Regions from separate parts of the Rhizobium sp. C104 genome, predicted to be linked through region 3. Evidence: predicted binding sites of a transcription regulator. Region 3 holds the regulator's gene; each other region holds the start of a gene.
What was found. Region 3 encodes LexA, which represses DNA repair genes until DNA is damaged. Its sites were predicted from a motif close to TGTTCNNNNTGTGTTCNG; they were not measured.
Positions count from the first base shown of each region.

Region 1 (4,974 bases), on a different replicon from region 3:
CCAGGCGCCGCCGCACCTCCCCCGCGGCAGACTTTTTCGTTTTCGGAGGCTTGTTCCTGCTACAGGTTGAGATCGAGTTGCGGCTTCCCCTCGGTCGCGGCGTTGGTCTGATCGTTGGTCAGCGACGAGAGCGTGACGCCCAGCAGGCGCACGGACAGCTTGAAGGGATAGACGGTTGCCAGAAGTCCGGATGCCGTGTCGAACACGTCAGTAACGCTTGCGAACGGGATTGTGCCAGTCCGACTGCGCGTCGCCTGGGTGAAGTCCGAGTATTTGACCTTCACGGTTACCGTCTTACCGCTAATTCCCTGCGCCTCGCAGTAGCGCCAGACCTTCTCGGCAAGCGGTTTTAGCTCAGCCGTTGCGTGTTCGAGATCATCGATATCCTCGGCGAATGTGTCTTCGGCTCCCACCGATTTGCGGATGCGGTCAGGCCGGACCTGGCGCTCGTCAATGCCACGGGCGATGCCGTAGAAATAGGGTCCCGACTTGCCGAAATGCTCCTGCAGGAAGATGAGCGACTTTGATTTCAGATCGAGCCCGGTCTCAATCCCGTATTTACGCATGCGCTCGGCGGTGGCCGGCCCGACGCCATGGAATTTCTTGACGGGCAGGGTCTCGACAAAGGCTGGCCCATTCTTCGGCGTGATGACGGCCTGGCCGCTGGGCTTGTTCAAATCGCTGGCCATCTTTGCGAGGAACTTGTTGTAGGAGATGCCGGCCGAAGCGTTGAGCCCGGTGACCTGCTTGATCTTGGCGCGGATCTCCTGGGCAATCTCGGTGGCGATTTCCATGCCCTTCAAATTCTCGGTGACATCGAGGTAGGCTTCGTCCAGCGATAGGGGCTCGATCAGCGGCGTATATTCGGCGAAAATTTCGCGGATTTGCCGGGAAACTTCCTTATAGACGTCGAAGCGCGGCGGCACGAAAATCAGGTCTGGACATTTCCGTTTTGCGGTGACCGACGGCATGGCCGAATGGACACCATAGGCTCGCGCCTCATAGCTTGCGGCGGCCACCACGCCCCGCGCTGCGGATCCGCCGACGGCGAGTGGCTTGCCACGAAGTTCCGGGTTATCACGCTGCTCGACCGACGCGTAAAAGGCATCCATGTCCACATGGACGATTTTTCGGATCGGCGTTGGCGTCATATCGTTCATGGCGGTTTCTGCAAAAAAGCTACAGGCTCGGTGTCCCCTTTGCAGGCCTTGCCCGAAACAAAGAGAGAACATAGCAGTCTTCGCGGCGATATCAACACGCGTTTTCCCGAAGCAGGGCTGCGAATCGATCACTTCGTCTTAAGCCCGCACTTGCTGACAATCTCAAGCAGGCCAAGGTCGACAAGTTGGACCACACAAGTGATTATGCACCGATGTGGATCGAGTTGCATTAGACCGGTCCAGATTCAGAAAAGGCTCGGCTGCGCGACCGGTTCTCCGGCCTTTGTTACGATCGTCGAGCCGTAAGGCTCCCGGGATACTACGATCAGCGCGTCGTTGGGCAACGGACGGGCAAGCGCTTTGGCCTCGTCCCATGGCGCGCGCATCCAGACATCGGTCTCTTCTTTGGTCAGCAGAAGAACCGGCATGGCTCTCCCGTGGATGGGCTTCACAAGGTCATTCGCATCCGTCGTCAGAAAACTATAGAGATCATCGGTCGTCAGCCCGTCCTTGACCTTCCGCACGCTCGTCCATTGCGGCACATGGACGCCCGCAAAGAACATCAGAGGCTTGCTTTCATCGCGTGCGAACCAGGCGTTTGGAGTCCTGCCGCCCTCTTCCTTGGCGGCTGGATCGGGCTCCGCGAAGCTGGTCACAGCGACAAGGCAGCGATGCTCGACACCAAACCAACGCTTCCAGTGCGGGAAATTGAGAGTGCGGACATTCGTGGTGCCGCCATCCACCTGATCACGCAGCAAGGCCTCGAAGTCGACGTCCTTACCCTTGGCTCGCAGTTTTTTGGCCTTCTTCTCAGCTTCTTTCTTGAGAGCGAATAGCGGGGAGGGCAGACCCCAGCGCGCATGCACCAGCTGCTTTCTTCCGTCGGCCGTATTGCGCAGGATCGGCCCGATCTGATCCGGGTTCATTTGGTACGCTGGCATGAGGTTGATCATGCTCTCGGCGTCCTGAGCCCACTTGGCAACCCAATCCTTGTCTTCCATGCGGTACAGATTGCACATGGGCAGTGGCCGCTCCCGTGAACACTGCGAGCATCGTAACCGATGGAATTGCGAAATGCCAACCGGCCGATAGTAAGTTGCGAATCCGACGAAATTTATTTCCGCTTCGACCAAATCGCCGCAATTGGCGCATGGCCATGATTCGCAAAGCGAATCTCTTGGTTTCCTGAAAGTTGAGAGATAATATTCCTATTCTCGGTTGCTTGACTCTTCGAGCGCGTCGGAACAGATAGAGAACATCTGCATTTGAACGACATGAAGTCGAAACTCCAACACGGCCTTCAAGGGACGCGTGAATGATGACTGCTGCCCGCAACAGGGTAATTACCGATCTACGCGACCGTATCGCCTCGCTCGAGGGCGGATCGACGAGAAAGGTCGGCTGCCTTGCTTTTGGGGTTTCCGAAATTGACGCAGTGCTTCCAGGCGGCGGTCTGGCCTATGGCGCCCTACACGAGTTTGCCGGTGGCGGGTCCGGAACGGTCGATGGTGCGGCCGCTGCCCTCTGTGTGGCGGGGATCGCTGCGCGAACCAAGGGGCAGATCCTTTGGTGCATGACGCGTCCAGACCTGTTTTTCCCGGCCCTGGCTTTGGCGGGTCTTCATTCCGATCGCGTGGTCTTTGCCGAGGCCGATAGGGAAGAGGATGTCCTGGCGACCATGGAGGAAGGTCTTGGCTACGGTGGCCTGGGCGCCGTGGTTGGCGAGCTCGTCCGTCTTCCGATGACCGCCTCGCGCCGGCTTCAGCTTGCGGCCGAGAAGACCGGAACGATGGGGCTGGTCGTGCGACGATGGCGACGCCAGACCGAGGCATCGGATTTTGGTCAGCCGACGGCGTCGACATCAAGGTGGCGCGTCAGCGTACTGCCATCGGAAGAGCTACCGGTTCCAGGCGTTGGGCGGCCGCGATGGCTCCTGGAGCTGATGAGAGTGAAAGCGGGTGAGTGCGCAGAGTTTATTGTAGGAGCGTGCGATGCCACGGGTCGTATCCATTTATCTACCGGATCTCGCGATCGACAGGATCAGGCGGGCCGATGGCGTGGGAATGCTCACCGCTGAGCGGTCACTTGTCGTCGTCGCGAAGAGTGGTTCCAAACGCTGGATCGCGGCGGCTGATGAAACAGCCCGATCGGCGGGCCTTCATATTGGCATGCCGGCCGCGAAGGCGCAGGCCATCGTCCAGGGCCTGCAGATGGTCGACGCCGATCCGATCGCCGACACTGCGGCCCTCGAACGCCTCACGGTCTGGGCGTTGACGCAGTACACGCCGATTGTCGCAATGGATGCGCCCGACGGCATCGTCATGGACACCGAAGGCGCCGATCATCTCCAGGGCGGCGAGGATCTGATGCTATCCGGCATCGTCAATCGCTTCCGTGCCAAGGGGCTGACTGCGCGGGTCGCGATTGCCGACAGCTGGGGTGCCGCGCATGCGCTGGCACGGGTGAGCAAGCGCGATACCGTAATCGCTGCGCGCCATGAAACATCGCGTTTCGTCGAACGGCTACCGATATCATCATTACGTTTGCCTGCGGAAACCGTCATCGGCCTGCGGACCCTCGGGTTTCAGACGATCGGCGAGCTGTCGGCCACACCACGCGCGCCGCTTGCCCTTCGCTTCGGTCCCGAAATCGGCCGCCGTCTCGACCAGATGTATGGGCGGCTGCCGGAGCCGATCGATCCGATCCGTCCAATGGATGTCATCGAAGTCAGCCGCGCCTTCGCCGAGCCGATCGGCGCGCCCGAGACCATTGCCAAATATGTCTCGCGGCTTGTGGTTGAACTCTGCGAAGCGCTCCAGAAAAAGGGCCTCGGCGTTCGCCGCGCGGATCTTCTCGTCCACAAGGTCGACAACACCATGCAGGCGATCCGCGCCGGAACCGCGAAACCCGCCCGCGATGTGGCCTGGTTGACGAAGCTATTCAAGGACCGGATCGAGAAGATCGAGCCGGGCTTCGGGATCGAGAAGCTCTCGCTGGTGGCTGTCATCGCCGAACCGCTCACTGAAGTGCAGAAAGCGTCCTCCCTGATCGAGGAAGAGATCGTGGATATCGCGCCGCTGATCGACGTGATCGGCAATCGCGGGCAGCGTGTCTATCGGATAGTGCCTGTGGCGAGCGACGTGCCCGAGCGCAGCGTCACGCGCGTGAGTGCGGTTGCCGAGGAGACCGGTGCGTTATGGAGCTTGCATTGGCCTCGACCCGTTCGGCTCCTCTCCTGTCCGGAACTCATCGAGGTGATCGCGCTCCTGCCGGATCATCCACCTGTGTCGATGACCTGGCGCGGCAAGCGCCGCCGGGTGAAACGCGCAGACGGCCCGGAGCGGATTTTCGGCGAGTGGTGGACGAGAGGCTCCGAGTTTGATGCAGTACGCGACTATTTCGTGATCGAAGACGAGGGCGGCGAACGGTTCTGGATATTCAGGTCGGGTGATGGCATCGATGCGGCGACCGGCTCGCACAAATGGTTTCTGCACGGGATTTTCGCATGAGATATGCCGAGTTGCAGGTCACGACCCATTTCTCATTCCTGCGCGGGGCATCGTCGGCGGATGAGCTGTTTGCGACCGCCAAGGCGCTCGGCATCGAGGCGCTCGGCGTCGTCGACAGAAACTCGCTCGCCGGCATCGTCCGGGCGTTGGAAGCCTCTCGTGCCACAGGCGTCCGCCTGCTGGTCGGTTGCCGTCTCGATCTGCAGGACGGCATGTCGATCCTGGTCTATCCGACCGATCGCGCCGCCTATTCGCGACTGACCCGGTTGCTGACGCTCGGCAAGGGTAGGGGCGGTAAAGCCAAC
Region 1 covers NZ_CP092355.1:196,396-201,369, reverse strand. Annotated here, with positions in the region: gene dinB (DNA polymerase IV) at 60-1,160, opposite strand; gene MF410_RS35515 (SOS response-associated peptidase) at 1,406-2,179, opposite strand; gene MF410_RS35510 (ImuA family protein) at 2,479-3,237, shown strand; gene MF410_RS35505 (DNA polymerase Y family protein) at 3,152-4,669, shown strand; gene MF410_RS35500 (error-prone DNA polymerase) at 4,666-4,974, shown strand, end outside.
Region 1: a site for LexA is predicted at 2,401-2,418, ahead of MF410_RS35510 (ImuA family protein). Genes of this name have one in related genera too.

Region 2 (4,974 bases), 2.2 Mb from region 3:
CTGACCTTGATCGGCAGGATGCCGTTCTTGAAACAGTTGTTGTAGAAAATATCGGCGAAGCTGGTGGAGATCACGCAGCGGATGCCGAAATCGAGCAATGCCCAGGGAGCGTGCTCGCGCGAGGAACCGCAGCCGAAATTGTCGCCGGCGACCAGGATTTTGGCGTCGCGATAGGCCGGCTTGTTCAGCACGAAATCCGGATTTTCGGAGCCGTCTTCATTATAACGGGCTTCAGCGAAAAGGCCGGTGCCGAGGCCAGTGCGCTTGATGGTCTTCAGATAATCCTTCGGAATGATCATGTCGGTGTCGATGTTGACGACCGGCAGTGGCGCAGCAACGCCCGTGAGCTTCACGAATTTATCCATGACCCATGCTCCATTTCAGCAAATCTACTTTCTGAATTTGCATCTAGTCCAGTTTTCCGCCGAAATGAAGGAGAATCTTTGGAAAAGGCAGCCACGCGACGTTTCGCGCGGCCTGCCCTCTGCGTATGTGCCGTTACTTGGTCGGTGCGTTCAGGCCCCAGACGACACCGAACGGGTCGCGAAGCTGGCCGTAGCGGTCGCCCCAGAACATCAGTTCGACCGGCATGACGACTTCGGCGCCGGCAGCGACGGCGCGATCCCACCAGAAATCGATATCGTCGATAACCAGCTGGATAGCGAAGCCTTCATGGCCTTTGAAGGGATGGCCGTATTCGGGATAGGCATCCGACAGCATGAGGGAGCTGCCGTTGATGTAGAGATGCACATGCATCGTCCGGCCACTCTCGTCGACCGGTACGATATAGGCTTCTTCGGCGCCGAAAGCTTTTTTGTAGAATTCCGCGGCTTTCACAGCACCGCCGACCGTCAGATAGGGCAGCAGGCCATTCTTGACCGGCGGCATCTTGACCGGATTGTTTTCCGTCGCATCCATGCTCTTCCTCCATTCGTTTTGAAGCGCCGGCAGAATGCTCGGCTGCTTCTAAGACGTATGATGGAAGCATGATGCGACAGTGTCAGTCAGGTTTTTTAAGCGTGAGCCGTTCAGAGATCGATGATCGTGCCGCGGCCGTCGTTCCAGATGCGCATTTCGCGTTGGCCATTGTTTGCCTTGGCGCGCACCGGAGCGGGCTTCATCTTCATCGATAGCGCACGTCCGACCATCAGCACGGTCAGGATACCGCCGACGGCAAGCGTCACCGAGAAGGTGAAAAGCAGCATGGCCACGAAAACGGTGGCGCCGGCAAGCATGAAGAAGATGGAGCGAATGTTCTGCATGGGTTTTAGACCTTTCTTCGGAAAGGAATGTGGTCCTTCTTTTTCCTCTCTGCAAGGCAAGCATGGCTTTTTGTTGTCTTGCCGGGCTTTGCGAAGCTTGGCACTAATGATCGATGAGCCAAACCATCCCTCGCCGTTCGTTAAATCTGCGCCGCTCGGTGCTGAGCGTGCCCTCCATTAATCTCCGGGCGCTCGAAAAAAGCCATTCGCTTGATTGCGATACGGTTATTTTCGATCTGGAGGATTCCGTCTCGCCCGAGAAGAAGGGGCAAGCGCGGGAAAATCTGCGCGCCTTTTTTGCCGGCCCGCCGCTTGAGGGCAGGGAGAGGATCATCCGCATCAATTCTTTGTCATCCGAATTCGGGCCGGCGGACCTGGATCTGGTCAAGGCGCTTTTGCCCGACGCCGTTCTGCTTCCCAAGGTCGACGGACCTCGGGATATCACCGATATGGGCGATCTGCTCGCCGATTCAGATGCGCCGGAGGAACTGCGCATCTGGGCGATGATCGAGACGCCGCGCGGCGTGCTGAATGCTGGAGCGATCGCCGAATCCGGCCGCACGCCGGGCTCGCGGCTCGATTGCCTCGTCGTCGGGCTCAATGATCTGCGCAAGGAAACAGGCGTCCTGCCGCAGCCGGGACGAACCTATCTCGTGCCGTGGCTGATGCAGGTCGTCCTGGCGGTCAGCGCCTACGGGCTCGATGCGATCGACAGCGTCTTCAACGACTTCAGGGACGAGCAGGGGTTCGATGCCGAATGCCTGCAGGGCCGGGCCATGGGTTTTGCCGGCAAGATGCTGATCCATCCGACCCAGATCGAGGCCGCCAATCGGCATTTCGGCCCGGATCCGGCAGCGATTGCGGAGGCGGAGGCGATCATCGCTGCCTTTGCCGATCCGGCTTCCCAGGGGCTGAATGTCATCAATTCAGGCGGGCGGATGATCGAGCGGCTGCATCTTGTCCAAGCCGAAGCTCTGGTTCATAAAGCTCGCCTGATTTCTGCAAGAAAGCCCGCCTGATGAAACTCTACCGCTTCCTGACCGGTCCCGACGATGCTTCCTTCTGCCACAAGGTCACCGCCGCCCTCAACAAGGGCTGGTCGCTGGAGGGCTCGCCGACCTATGCCTTCAATGCCGCAACCGGCGCGATGCAGTGCGGCCAGGCCGTCGTCAAGACGGTCGAAGGCAAGGATTACCATCCCGAGATAAAGCTCTCCGAGCAATAACGCGTCCTGCCGGAAGCACGGCTTCAGCTCTTTGTTTGTGCACGTCGTTATCCCGGAACCGCTGCACACTTTCCGGGCGACATGTATTACAGCGCCGCGCGTCTTCAGACGCGCAAAGGACGCTGTAACAGTTTGAATCTACGCATCGTGCTATCCGAAAATCGATTCCGATTTTGGGGCCGATGCGCTAGCGCTCGGCGGCTTCCTCGGCGCTTGCCTCGATCCGCTCCATATCGTCGTCGCTCAGCCCGAAATGGTGGCCGATCTCGTGGATCAGGACGTGGGTGATGATATCGCCGAGCGTCTCGTCGTTCTCGGCCCAGTAATCGAGAATGGGGCGCCGGTAGAGGCGGATGCGGTTCGGCATCTCGCCGGTTTCCAGCGTGAAACGTTCGGAAATACCCCTGCCCTCGAAAAGACCGAGAAGATCGAAAGGGGTTTCCAGCGCCATGTCCTCGAAAACATCGTCATCGGGGAAATCTTCGATCTCGATCGTAAGGTTGGTCGTCAGCTGGCGAAACTCATCCGGCAGATGGCTATAGGCCTCCATGGCCAGCGACTCGAAGGTGCTGATCGTCGGCGCATGGCGGTCCCGCCAATCATCGCTCTGGTCTATGCGGGCCATGAATATTCCTTCCTTTGCGGGCCCATATAGAACCTTTATCGCCGATTTTCGAGTGCGGAATCAAAGGCAGGAATAAATTCATAGAAAATGGCCGTTGACTCTTCATTAGCTCTCTGGAATCTATAAGAACATAACAGGAACAATACGGATTGGAGAACGCCATGGCGCAGCACGCCCTGGCGCGCGAGCGGCTTTTTGCGCTCCGCGAAACCATCGCCAAACTGGAGGGGAAGCCCGCGCCGGCGCTTGCGGCAGCGGAGCGGGAAGCCTTGGCAGAGGGGGAAAGACAGCTCGGAGATGCAGTCTGCCGCCGCTGGCGTTTGGGGTGGAGTGTCTTGACGAGGCGCTGGAAGGCGGCCTGCCCCTCGATGCGATCACCGAATTCCGCTCCGCTCTGTCGCGTGATGCCGGTGCGGCAAGCGGGCTGGCGATGGCTGTCGCCGCGCGACTGCAGAAGCAGGAAGCAGATGCCGGCAGGCTTCTGCCGTTGCTCTGGATCGGCGATGCCGTCGGCACGCTGGAGGCCGGTCGTCCCTATGCTCCCGGGCTGCGGGATTTCGGGCTGAGCCCGGAGCGGTTTCTCCATGCGGCGCCGCGCAAGCTGGACGAGGCGCTCTGGCTGGTGGAAACCGCGTTGGAAAGCGCTGCCTTCTCGGCCGTCATCTTCGAAGTGCGCGGCAATCCCGCCCATTTCGGCCTGACCGAAAGCCGCAGGCTCAGTCTTCGGGCGCGTGCTGCCCGCCGTCCGCTCTTTCTTGTCCGCCAGGCCGGGGCGGAGGAGGCAAGCAGTGCGGCCTTCCGTCTGCATGTCGAACCGGGTCCATCCGCTCTGCGGCCGTTGCCGGGGGAATCGAAGCTTTCCGGCAGCATCGGCAATCCGATTTTCCGTCTCACGCTGGAGAAGGGCCGTAATCCGGCCCCGCTCTGCTTTTTTCTGGAGTGGAACCCCCATGAACGCGAATTTCTCCCTCTCGCCGAGCCAAACCTCGTTCGTCCTCCAGGCGAGCCGTCAGCGTATTCTGGCGCTCAGCTTTCCGCATCTGCCAACGGACCGCATCGCCCGCAGGCGATGGGGGCTCTCCTGGCGTTCGACAGGGCGTCCTGAGGCACCGCCTATCGTCTGTTCCGGCAAGCTCAACAATGCCATGCGGCTGACGGCGCTGGACGAGTTGGCAGAGCGGCTGGGGCTGAAAAAGGATCAGGGCGTTGCCGAAGCGCGCGCCATGTACCCAACGCTCGAGGTCGCCGAAGACGATCCGGCAGCCGACCGCCGGTTGCTGGAGGCCATTGCCGACTGGTGCGACCGTTATACGCCGCTGGTGGCGTTCGACGGCAAGGACGGTCTGTTTCTCGACATTAGCGGCTGCGCCCATCTCTTCGGCGGGAAAAGGCGCTTCTCAAGGATGTGCTGTCGCGGCTTTTTCATATGGGGATCGATGCGCGTGGCGCCATCTCATCCTCACCAGGCCTTTCCTGGGCAGCGTCGCGCTTCGGGCAAGGCGGCGTGATCGAAGACGAGGAGGCGGAGCAGGTGCTGATGTCCTTGCCGGTTGCAGCCTTGCGGCTGGAAGGACAAACCGTCGATGCGCTGAGGAAGCTTGGCCTGAAATATGTCGGCGACGTCATCGATGCACCGCGCGCGCCGCTGACCCGCCGGTTCGGCGCAGGACTGCTTCTGCGTCTCGACCAGGCGCTGGGACGCGAGGAGGAGCCGGTCTCGCCGCGGCGTCCTGTCGCCAGCCTCTCGGCCGAAAGCCGCCTGATCGAGCCGATCGGCACGGAAGAACAGATCCTTGCCGTCACCCGGCAGGTCGCCATATCGCTGCAGCCGTCGCTGGAGACGCGGGGGATTGGCGGGCGGG
Region 2 covers NZ_CP092348.1:3,745,434-3,750,407, forward strand. Annotated here, with positions in the region: gene leuD (3-isopropylmalate dehydratase small subunit) at 1-365, opposite strand, end outside; gene MF410_RS19630 (glyoxalase/bleomycin resistance/extradiol dioxygenase family protein) at 499-918, opposite strand; gene MF410_RS19635 (hypothetical protein) at 1,029-1,262, opposite strand; gene MF410_RS19640 (CoA ester lyase) at 1,376-2,281, shown strand; gene MF410_RS19645 (DUF1737 domain-containing protein) at 2,281-2,487, shown strand; gene MF410_RS19650 (metallopeptidase family protein) at 2,675-3,112, opposite strand; partial or broken gene MF410_RS19655 (hypothetical protein) at 3,274-4,217, shown strand; partial or broken gene MF410_RS19660 (DNA polymerase Y family protein) at 4,258-4,974, shown strand, end outside.
Region 2: a site for LexA is predicted at 3,237-3,254, ahead of MF410_RS19650 (metallopeptidase family protein). Genes of this name have one in related genera too.

Region 3 (4,974 bases):
CCGGCACGGAGGCGCCGGAGCTGAAGCGGCGGCCGGGGCGCATCACCGCGATCGTCCGCGGCGCCGATACGCCTTTCGAGATCGGTGACATCATCACCGGCAGGGTGCGGCTGACGCCTCCGGCAGGCCCAGCGCTGCCTGAACTCAACGATTTCTCCTTCAGTGCCTATTTCGACGGCATCGGTGCCAACGGCTTCTTCTATGGCGCTCCGGAGAGGGATTTGGGGGCGGGCCCGCAGGGTGCAATGTCGACGTCGGAAGCAATGCTCGAATGGCTTTACCGGCTGCGCAGCGGTATCGGCGATCGCATTCGATCGATCCTGCCCGGCGATACGGGCGCTTTTGCCGCTGCTCTGGTGACCGACGAGCGGCGCGCCATCTCGAATGCGACGACGGAGGCGCTGCGCCAGTCCGGCCTTGCTCATATCGTCGCGATCTCGGGCCTCAACATGGCGCTGTCGGCCGGCATCTTCTTCGTCGGCTTCCGGATGCTGCTCAGCCTTTTTCCAGGCGCTGCCCAGGCCTATCCGACCAAGAAGATCGCCGCAGCAGGCGCGCTCATCGCCGTCACCGCTTACTACCTGATCTCCGGCTTCGGGGTCTCGGCTGAACGCGCCTTTATCATGATGGCCATCATGCTGATTGCCGTCTTCTTCGATCGGCCGTCGATCAGCCTGCGCAATGTCGTGCTCTCGGCCCTCGTCATCATCGCCATTTCGCCCTCCGAAGTCCTGGGCCCGAGCTTCCAGATGTCCTTTGCCGCGACATTGGCGCTGGTATCGGGTTATCAGTTGTGGAAGGAGCGGCGCATTCGCGAAAACGCTTTGCTGAGGCTGCCGGTCTTCCGGCCGCTCGTTGCGGTCGCCGGTTTCTTCGGCGGCGTCTTCCTGACTTCGCTGATCGGCGGTTTTTCCACGGCGCTGTTTTCGATCGAACATTTTCATCGCCTGACCGCTTACGGCCTGCCGGCAAACCTCGCGACGATGCCGATCATCTCCTTCATCGTGATGCCGGCCGGGCTGCTGGCGATGTTGCTCATGCCGTTCGGTCTGGACGCTCCGCTCTGGAAGGTGGTCGGCTTCGGCCTTGATCTGGTGATCGCGGTCGCCAAGACAGTGTCCGGCTGGGGCGGCGATATCGGCGTCGGCCGCTTGCCCGCCTGGTATTTCGCCATCGCCGTGGCAGGCTTCCTGCTGCTGACGCTGCTCCGCACCCGGCTGCGCCATGCCGGCTCAGCAATCCTCGCCGTTTCGACCTTCATTCTGTTGATTCTGCCGGTTTCCCGGCCGCCGGATCTGGTGATTTCGGAGGATGGCGGTCTGGTCGCGCTCGTCGAGACCGCGGCAATGGCTTCCAATCGTGAAAACCCGCCGGATTTCATCTTCGACCAGTGGCAAAGAGCGCTGGTCCTGCCGACGCATCACCCGCCGAAGATGCTGGGTGGCCCCGCTATCCCGCCGGAGGGGAAGACCGACGCGTCAGGCTTTCCCGCGAGCAACAGAATGAAGCAAGGACAGCGATGCGGGGGGCCGCCGCGGGCGGTGAAACAAACCGCTTCTCCTGCGTCAAAAAGGCCTGGTGCATATCAAGGCTTGGCAATGGCCGTGTGGTAAGCATCATCGACAATGCCGCTTATCTCGGCCCGGCCTGCGATGCAGCCGATATCGTCGTGACGCCGGTCCGCCTGCGTTTCAACAGCTGCCGCTCAGGCGCGACGCTCTTCACCGGTGAGACGCTGCGCAAGACCGGTTCCCTCGAGCTGCGCTTCGCAGATACCGGCCTGGAGGTCGCAACCGCATTCGAAACGCTGTCGCGGCCATGGATGCGCCAGCGCGCCTATGACTGGCGCAGCAACAGTTTTACCGAATCCGGCCTGTCCAGTGTCAGTGATAGCGGCGAATGAGGCCGACGAGCTTGCCCTGCACCTTGACGCGGTCGGGCCCAAAGATCCGGGTCTCGTAAGCCGGGTTGGCCGCCTCAAGCGCGATCGAGGCGCCCTTGCGGCGGAAGCGCTTCAGCGTCGCTTCCTCGTCATCGACGAGGGCAACGACGATGTCGCCGGGGCTTGCGGTGCTGCCGTTGCGGATGATCACCGTGTCGCCGTCGAAGATGCCGGCGTCGATCATCGAATCGCCCTTCACCTCGAGCGCATAATGTTCACCGGAGCCGAGCATGTCGGCGGGAACGACGATGTCGTGGGTATTGTTCTGGATTGCCGAGATCGGAACACCGGCAGCGATTCGGCCCATGACCGGCACCGAGACCGAGTTGCCGTTGTCGGCGACGGGTTTTACAGGCGCGGGGGCGGCGACCGGCTGGGGCTTGCCGAGGCTGCCTTCGATGACGCTCGGCGAAAAGCCGCGCCGGGGCTGGATGCTGGGACTATAGGCTTCGGGAAGCTTGATGACCTCGAGCGCCCTGGCGCGGTTCGGTAGGCGGCGAATGAAACCGCGTTCTTCGAGCGCTGTAATCAGGCGATGAATGCCGGATTTGGAGGCCAGATCCAGGGCATCCTTCATCTCGTCGAAAGATGGCGGAACGCCGGATTCCTTCATGCGCTCATGAATGAAAAGGAGAAGCTCCTGTTGTTTGCGCGTGAGCATCGGCGTGTGACCCCTGATTGAAACAAATCCAGAACAGACACTATATGTTCCATATGTGTTCTGCAAGTAGCTAAATTTCCGTAAAACTTGCCGCCAACTCTTTGAGATTTTTATTTTCATTCGCCGGATTGGCACACATGTCTTGCATTGGGGGTGGTGCTGTCGCACATCTCTTATCGTTTGAGGGAGGGATATGATGAACGAGCGTTCCGCCAAACCGCACCCGCTGGATCATGTCGTGCTGCCCGTCGTCAATATCGATCTGGCCCGCGAGCGGCTCGGCAAGCTCGGCTTCACGGTTGCCGCCGATGCCCGCCATCCCTTCGGAACGGAGAATGCCTGTGTCTTCTTCGCCGACAAGACCTATCTGGAGCCGCTCGGTATCGCCAGCGTCGAGGAGAGCGAGGCCTCGGCGCGGCAAGGGAATGTCTTCACCGCCCGCAACCGGGCCTTCCGCTTCCGTTGCGGCGATGAGGGGCTTTCGGCGGTGGTTTTCGGCACCGAGGATGCCGGCCACGATCATCGGCACTTCGCTGCCGGCGGATCGAGCGCCGGCGAGATGCTGGAGTTCAGCCGGCCAATGAAGATGCCGGACGGTTCCGAAAGCGTCGGCAGCTTCAAACTGGCCTTTGCAGCGGATCTGCGTGCGCCGGACTTCTTTCTCTTTACCTGCCAGCGCATCAATCCATTGCCCGCCGACCGCGGCGCGCTGGAGACACATGCCAATGGCGTGACCGGCATCGCCGAGATCGCGCTGTGCGCGCCTGATGCCGCGACCTACGCCGGTTTCGTCAGCCTTGCCATGGCGCAGTCGGCGGTCGAGAAAACCGGTTTTGGCGCCAATATCGCGGCGCCGAATGCGAAAATCAGCCTGATGACGCCGGAGGGGCTGGAGGCCTATTTCGAGGTTGCCGTCTTATCCGCCGACCGCGGCCTGCGCGGCCGGGCCATCCTCTTCACCGTCGCCGATCTTGCCGTGACAGAAGCGCATTTGGCTGCTAACGGAGTGACCTACACGCGCAAGAACAATCGCATTCTGGTGAAGCCGGCGCCCGGGCAGGGCACGCTTTTCGCCTTCGAGGAAAGATGATGAGCACTGATACGAATTCGGAAGTCAGGATCGGCGAGGGCGCAGGCCAGGTCACCTTTTCCAATACCGGCCGCCTGTCGCTGATTGCCGGCCCCTGCCAGATGGAGAGCCGCGACCACGCTTTCATGGTTGCCGGCACGCTCAAGGAGCTCTGCGCCAAGCTCGGCATCGGCCTCGTCTACAAGAGCTCCTTCGACAAGGCGAACCGCACCTCGCTGTCGGCCGAGCGCGGCATCGGGCTTGAAAAAGGCATGCAGGTCTTCGCCGATCTCAAGAAGGAATTCGGCTTTCCGGTTCTCACCGACGTTCATACCGCCGAGCAATGCGCCGAAGTGGCGAGGGTGGTCGATGTCCTGCAGATCCCGGCCTTCCTCTGCCGTCAGACCGACCTTCTGATCGCCGCCGCCGAGACCGGCCGTGCCGTCAATGTCAAGAAGGGCCAGTTCCTCGCCCCCTGGGACATGAAGAACGTCCTGAAGAAGCTCAACGCCAGCGGCAATCCTAACGTGCTGCTCTGCGAACGCGGCGCCTCCTTCGGCTACAACACGCTGGTTTCCGACATGCGCTCGCTGCCTATCATGGCGTCGATGGGCGCGCCCGTTATCTTCGATGCGACCCATTCCGTGGCGCAGCCGGGCGGGCAGGGCGATTCCTCCGGCGGTCAGCGGGAATTCGTGGAAACGCTGGCGCGCGCAGCGGTGGCGACCGGCATTGCCGGCGTCTTCGTCGAAACCCACCAGGACCCCGACAACGCACCGTCCGACGGCCCGAACATGGTCTATCTGAAGGACATGCCGCGGCTTCTGGAAAAGCTGCTGGCCTTTGACGCTGTCGCCAAGGGCTGACAGTCAAAAGCCTGACATGTTCGTGCTATAGCGACGATCGGACATGCAGGTCGAGGGTGCCGCAATGTGCCATTGTAATTTGCACGCCTTCGATTATGACAGGCTTCGAACGATTGATCACCCACCGAGCAGGAAGAACCCATGACTGCAATCACCGATATCATCGCCCGCGAGATTCTCGATAGCCGTGGCAACCCCACCGTCGAAGTCGATGTCTATCTCGAAGACGGCAGCATGGGCCGCGCGGCCGTTCCCTCGGGCGCTTCGACCGGCGCCCATGAGGCGGTCGAGCTGCGCGACGGCGGCAAGCGCTACCTCGGCAAGGGCGTGCAGAAAGCGGTCGATGCGGCCAATACCGAGATCTTCGACGCGATCGGCGGCATCGATGCCGAAAACCAGATCCAGATCGACAACATCATGATCGAGCTCGACGGCA
Region 3 covers NZ_CP092348.1:1,557,269-1,562,242, reverse strand. Annotated here, with positions in the region: partial or broken gene MF410_RS08835 (ComEC/Rec2 family competence protein) at 1-1,903, shown strand, start outside; gene lexA (transcriptional repressor LexA) at 1,884-2,603, opposite strand; gene MF410_RS08825 (VOC family protein) at 2,800-3,693, shown strand; gene kdsA (3-deoxy-8-phosphooctulonate synthase) at 3,693-4,538, shown strand; gene eno (phosphopyruvate hydratase) at 4,680-4,974, shown strand, end outside.

Region 4 (4,974 bases), 1.0 Mb from region 3:
GGCAAGCATCTGGCCGGCCCAGGGGCCGGCCAGCACGCGGGCAAGCTCGATCACCCGGATGCCTGCAAGCGGCGGCTTTTTCGTGGTCTGCGTCATATTCCCTCGTCGGTCTTTACGGCGCCAGCGTCGCCTCAGATGTATCGGATACAGGCCTTGAAGCAAAGCGGCGCTCGCGCCAGAGGATGTACAAGCCCGATGCCATGATGATGGCGATGCCGAGCCATTTGACCGCGTCCGGGAAGTCGCCGAAAACCAGCCAGGCGAAGATCGTCGCTGAGACGATTTCAAAATATTGCAGCGGCGCCAGCGTCGAGGCGGGTGCGGCGCGATAGGCATAGACGCCGAAGATGCCCGCAATTGCGGCCATGGCGCCGACACCGGCGACGTAGAACCAGGCGCTGCCTTCGGGCACGACGGGATCGAAGAGATCAGAGCCGCTTCCATCGCCGATAAAAAGCAGGACGGCGCAGAAGATGAGGCCCCAGATGCCCATCTGGAACTGCATCGCCCAGGGATCTTCCCGGTGCGAGAGGACGCGGGTCATCAGCACGAAGATCGCGATGCAAAGCGCACTGAGGACGGGCAGGAGGGCGATATAGCCGACTTCCTGGAAACTCGGCTGGATGATCAGCATCGCCCCGAAGAAGCCGGCGCCACAGGCGGTATAGCGCCGCCAGCCGATCGTCTCCTTCAGGAAGATGCCGCCGAGGATGGTCACCATGATCGGCTCGACGAAGAAGATCGCAATCGCGTCGGCAACCGCCATGTATTTCAGCGTGGTGACGAAAGAGATCATCGAGACGGTGATGATCAAGCCGCGGATGGCATGGAACAGGCTCTGGCGCCAGGAGAAATCGGCAAAGCTGCGCCGCCATATGACGATCGGCAGCATGCAGAGCGCCTGCACGACGAAGCGGCCGGCGGTAACCTCGGCGGAGGGGATGGTGACGACGGCAAGCTTGGCGAAAATATCGATCAGCGGCGAAAACATCACCGAAAGAAACATCAGCGCGAGCCCTGTCGTCACCTCGGAGGCTGAGGAAACGGGGCGGGCGGAGGTGCTGCTCATGACGGAATCTCTCTGGCTCAGGATCTTGCCGTTTGGAATCTGGCGAGGGCCTCGTCGCACCAGTCCGCAAAGGCGGCGGTTGCAGCATCCGCGCCGATCTCGTTCAGCGTTTCGTGCCGCATGTCCTGATATATCTCAGTGCTGATACGAGAGAAGCCGCAGGCTTTCAAATGGTTTGACAGCCAGAGCACGGCTTTTCCGCGCTCGGTCGCCGGGTCTTCTCCGCCGCCTACCAGATGGATCGGCAGGTCGCGCGGCAGCCGATCCAGATGGAGCTTCTGCGGGGCGCGAAACGTCATTTCGAAGAGATCGAGCCAGAGCGAGACCGAGGCGTCGAAGCCGCAGAGCGGATCGGCGACATATTTGTCGACTTCACCGGGAAGGCGCGACAGCCAGTCGAACTCGGTGCGGCGGCCCGCAATCGATTTCCCCCAGGCGGTGAAGGTGAGCTTCGGCAACAGGCCGCTCGGCACGTCGGAGCCCTTCAGCATGCGTTCGGCAAGCAGGATCGCCTGGGCGGCGCGGCCGGCAAGGCCGACGGCGAAATTCGAATTCCAGACGGCGACGGCGTTAAAATCGGCCGGCGCCGTGACGGCGGCATTAAGGGCGATCAGGCCCCCCATCGAATGGCCGAAGAGGATTACCGGCAGGCCGGGATGGCGCATGGCCGCGTGAGCGCGCATGGCAAGGACGTCGCCGATCACCCTGTCGACGCCGCCTCGCCGGGCGAAGCGGCCGACCGGCGCGTCGGGCGCCGTTGTCTCGCCGTGGCCGCGATGATCATGGGCATAAACATGATAGCCGCGCGCCGCCATCGCCTCGGCAAAGGCGCGATAGCGTTTCGAATGTTCGGCGAGACCGTGCGATATCAACAGGATGCCGCGTGCCGGGCCGACGGCCTCATCATGGTGATAGGCGAGCGACGCCCCCGTCGAAGCGAGCCTTTGTGTTTCAGAAAACATCGGGATCCTCCTTGCGGCAACAGACCAGATCACCGCCCAAAAGCAACATCGGTTCCGGGTTTATCCGATAACAAATTGCGTTCCTGCTGCGATTCAGGGTTGCGGGTCTTCGATCTTCGTGCTTATTTGTTCCTGTATTGTTCTTTTTTGGGGGTTGAAATGAGCAGCATGCAGTTGCGTACCTTGACGTTCGCCGTATCGATGGTTCTTGCTGGCGCCGCCGTGGCGCAGGAGGCTAGTGGGCGCACCCGTTTTATTCTTTCGGCGAGCTGGCAGCCGGCCTTTTGCCAGACGAACCAGAAGAAGGCCGAATGCGCAAGCCAGACCGTCGAGCGCGCCGATGCGACGAATTTTTCGCTGCACGGGCTCTGGCCGATGCGGCAGGATTATTGCGACGTGAGCGCCGAGCAGAAAGCGGCCGACAAGGACGGCAAGTGGGACACGCTGCCGGCGGTTACGCTGTCGGCCGAGACGCAGGCGGCGCTGGCAAAGGCGATGCCCGGCACACAATCCGGCCTGGAACGGCATGAATGGGTAAAGCACGGCACCTGCACGAAAATGAGCGCCGAGGATTATTTCGGCGTCGGCGTGCACCTCGTCGGCGCGCTCAACACCTCGGCCGTGCGCGATCTCTTCGCCGCTAATATCGGCAAGCCGGTCAAGGCTGAGGCGATCAAGGCGGCTTTCGACAAGAGCTTCGGGCCGGGTGCCGGCGAACGCGTCAAGATGAGCTGCCGTCGGGCCGGCAATGTCAAGATGATCAGCGGGTTGACCATCGGGCTTTCGGAAGCCGCCGGGGCGGCGTCGGCGAAGAGCACCGGGCTTGGCGATCTGATCCAGGGCGCGGGAAAAACGACGTTCGGCTGCGACGAGGGCGTCGTCGACGCAGCGGGCTTCTGACCGGAAATCCTGCGTAAACCGGGTTTCGGCGTTGCCCGAAGGCGCTGTTTCGCCTACATAGCGGCACAATCGAAGTTTCCCGCCCGGAGCAGCGCAGCATGGCACGTCAGTTCATCTATCATATGTCCGGCCTCAACAAGGCCTATGGCAACAAGAAGATCTTGGAGAACATCCACCTTTCCTTCTACCCGGATGCCAAGATCGGTATTCTCGGGCCAAACGGCGCCGGTAAATCCACTGTGCTGCGCATCATCGCCGGCCAGGACAAGGAATATACCGGCGAAGCCTGGCTCGCCGAAGGAGCGACGGTCGGCTACCTCGAGCAGGAGCCGCATATCGATCCCAACAAGACGGTGTTCGAAAACGTCATGGAAGGCGTTGCCTCGAAGACGGCCGTGCTCGAACGCTACAATGAACTGATGATGAACTATTCCGACGAGACGGCGGAAGAGGGAGCCAAGCTTCAAGACATCATCGACAGCCAGAACCTCTGGGATCTGGAAAGCCAGGTCGAGATGGCGATGGAAGCCTTGCGCTGCCCGCCGCGCGACGCCGATGTCACCAGCCTGTCCGGCGGCGAGCGCCGCCGTATCGCGCTCTGCCGGCTGCTGCTGTCGCAGCCGGACCTGCTGCTACTCGACGAACCGACCAACCACCTGGACGCCGAGACGATCGCCTGGCTCGAAAAGCATCTGCGCGACTATCCGGGCGCCGTGATGATGATCACCCACGATCGCTACTTCCTGGACAACGTCACCGGCTGGATCCTCGAACTCGACCGCGGCCGCGGCATTCCCTACGAAGGCAATTACTCGGCCTACCTGCTCGCCAAGGCCAAGCGCATGCAGCAGGAAAACCGGGAAGAGGCCGGCCGCCAGAAGGCGATCAGCCGCGAACAGGAATGGATCGCCTCCAGCCCGAAGGCTCGTCAGGCCAAGTCCAAGGCGCGTATCAAGTCCTATGAACAGCTGGTGGAGGCGGCCGAAAAGCAGCGTCCCGGCGATGCGCAGATCATCATCCCGGTCAGCGAGCGCTTGGGACAGGTGGTCATCGAGATGGAAGGCATCACCAAGGGCTTCGAGGGCCGCACGCTGATCAACGACCTGTCGATCAAGCTGCCGCCGGGCGGCATCGTCGGCATTATCGGCCCGAACGGCGCCGGCAAGACGACGCTGTTCCGTATGATCACCGGCCAGGAAAGGCCGGATGCGGGATCGATCCGCATCGGTGAGACCGTCCATCTTGGTTATGTCGACCAGAGCCGCGACGCACTCGACGGCAGCAAGACCGTCTGGGAGGAAATCTCTGGCGGCGCCGAGGTCATCAAGCTCGGCAAGTTCGATATGAACTCCAGAGCCTATTGCGGCGCCTTCAACTTCAAGGGTGGCGATCAGCAGCAGAAGGTCGGCAATCTCTCGGGCGGCCAGCGCAACCGCGTTCACCTTGCCAAAATGCTCAAGGCCGGCGGCAACGTGCTGCTGCTCGACGAACCGACCAACGACCTCGATACGGAAACCCTGGGTGCGCTCGAAAGCGCGCTTGAGGCGTTTGCCGGATGCGCCATCATCATCAGCCACGATCGCATGTTCCTCGACCGCCTGGCGACGCACATCCTGGCTTTCGAAGGCGAAGGCCATGTCGAATGGTTCGAAGGCAATTTCGAGGATTATGAGCAGGACAAGGTGCGTCGTCTTGGTCCCGATGCCCTCAATCCGGGCAGCCAGGCCCATAAGCGCCTGACGCGCTGATTGCAGCCGTTTTTGCAGTCACGAAGCCCTGGTTTCTACCGGGGCTTTTTCACGTCTGGCCTGTCGCAATTTGAGCAGGCAATTTCGCTCAAGCGCGAAATGCCGCTTGTCACCATCGTCCAAATCACATAAAGATATCTTTATATCTTGATTGGACTGAAGATGAGCGAACCCTTGAAGCTTGGACTGGATGCGCTGGTGGACGTCATGAAGGCGGCCGGCGAGCCCACGCGCCTGCGTCTTCTGGCGCTTCTCGACAGCGGCGACCTGACGGTAACCGATCTTACCGAAATTC
Region 4 covers NZ_CP092348.1:556,515-561,488, forward strand. Annotated here, with positions in the region: gene MF410_RS03820 (CaiB/BaiF CoA-transferase family protein) at 1-96, opposite strand, end outside; gene MF410_RS03825 (DMT family transporter) at 113-1,069, opposite strand; gene MF410_RS03830 (alpha/beta hydrolase) at 1,087-2,031, opposite strand; gene MF410_RS03835 (ribonuclease) at 2,191-2,931, shown strand; gene ettA (energy-dependent translational throttle protein EttA) at 3,030-4,679, shown strand; gene MF410_RS03845 (metalloregulator ArsR/SmtB family transcription factor) at 4,842-4,974, shown strand, end outside.
Region 4: a site for LexA is predicted at 2,159-2,176, ahead of MF410_RS03835 (ribonuclease). Genes of this name have one in related genera too.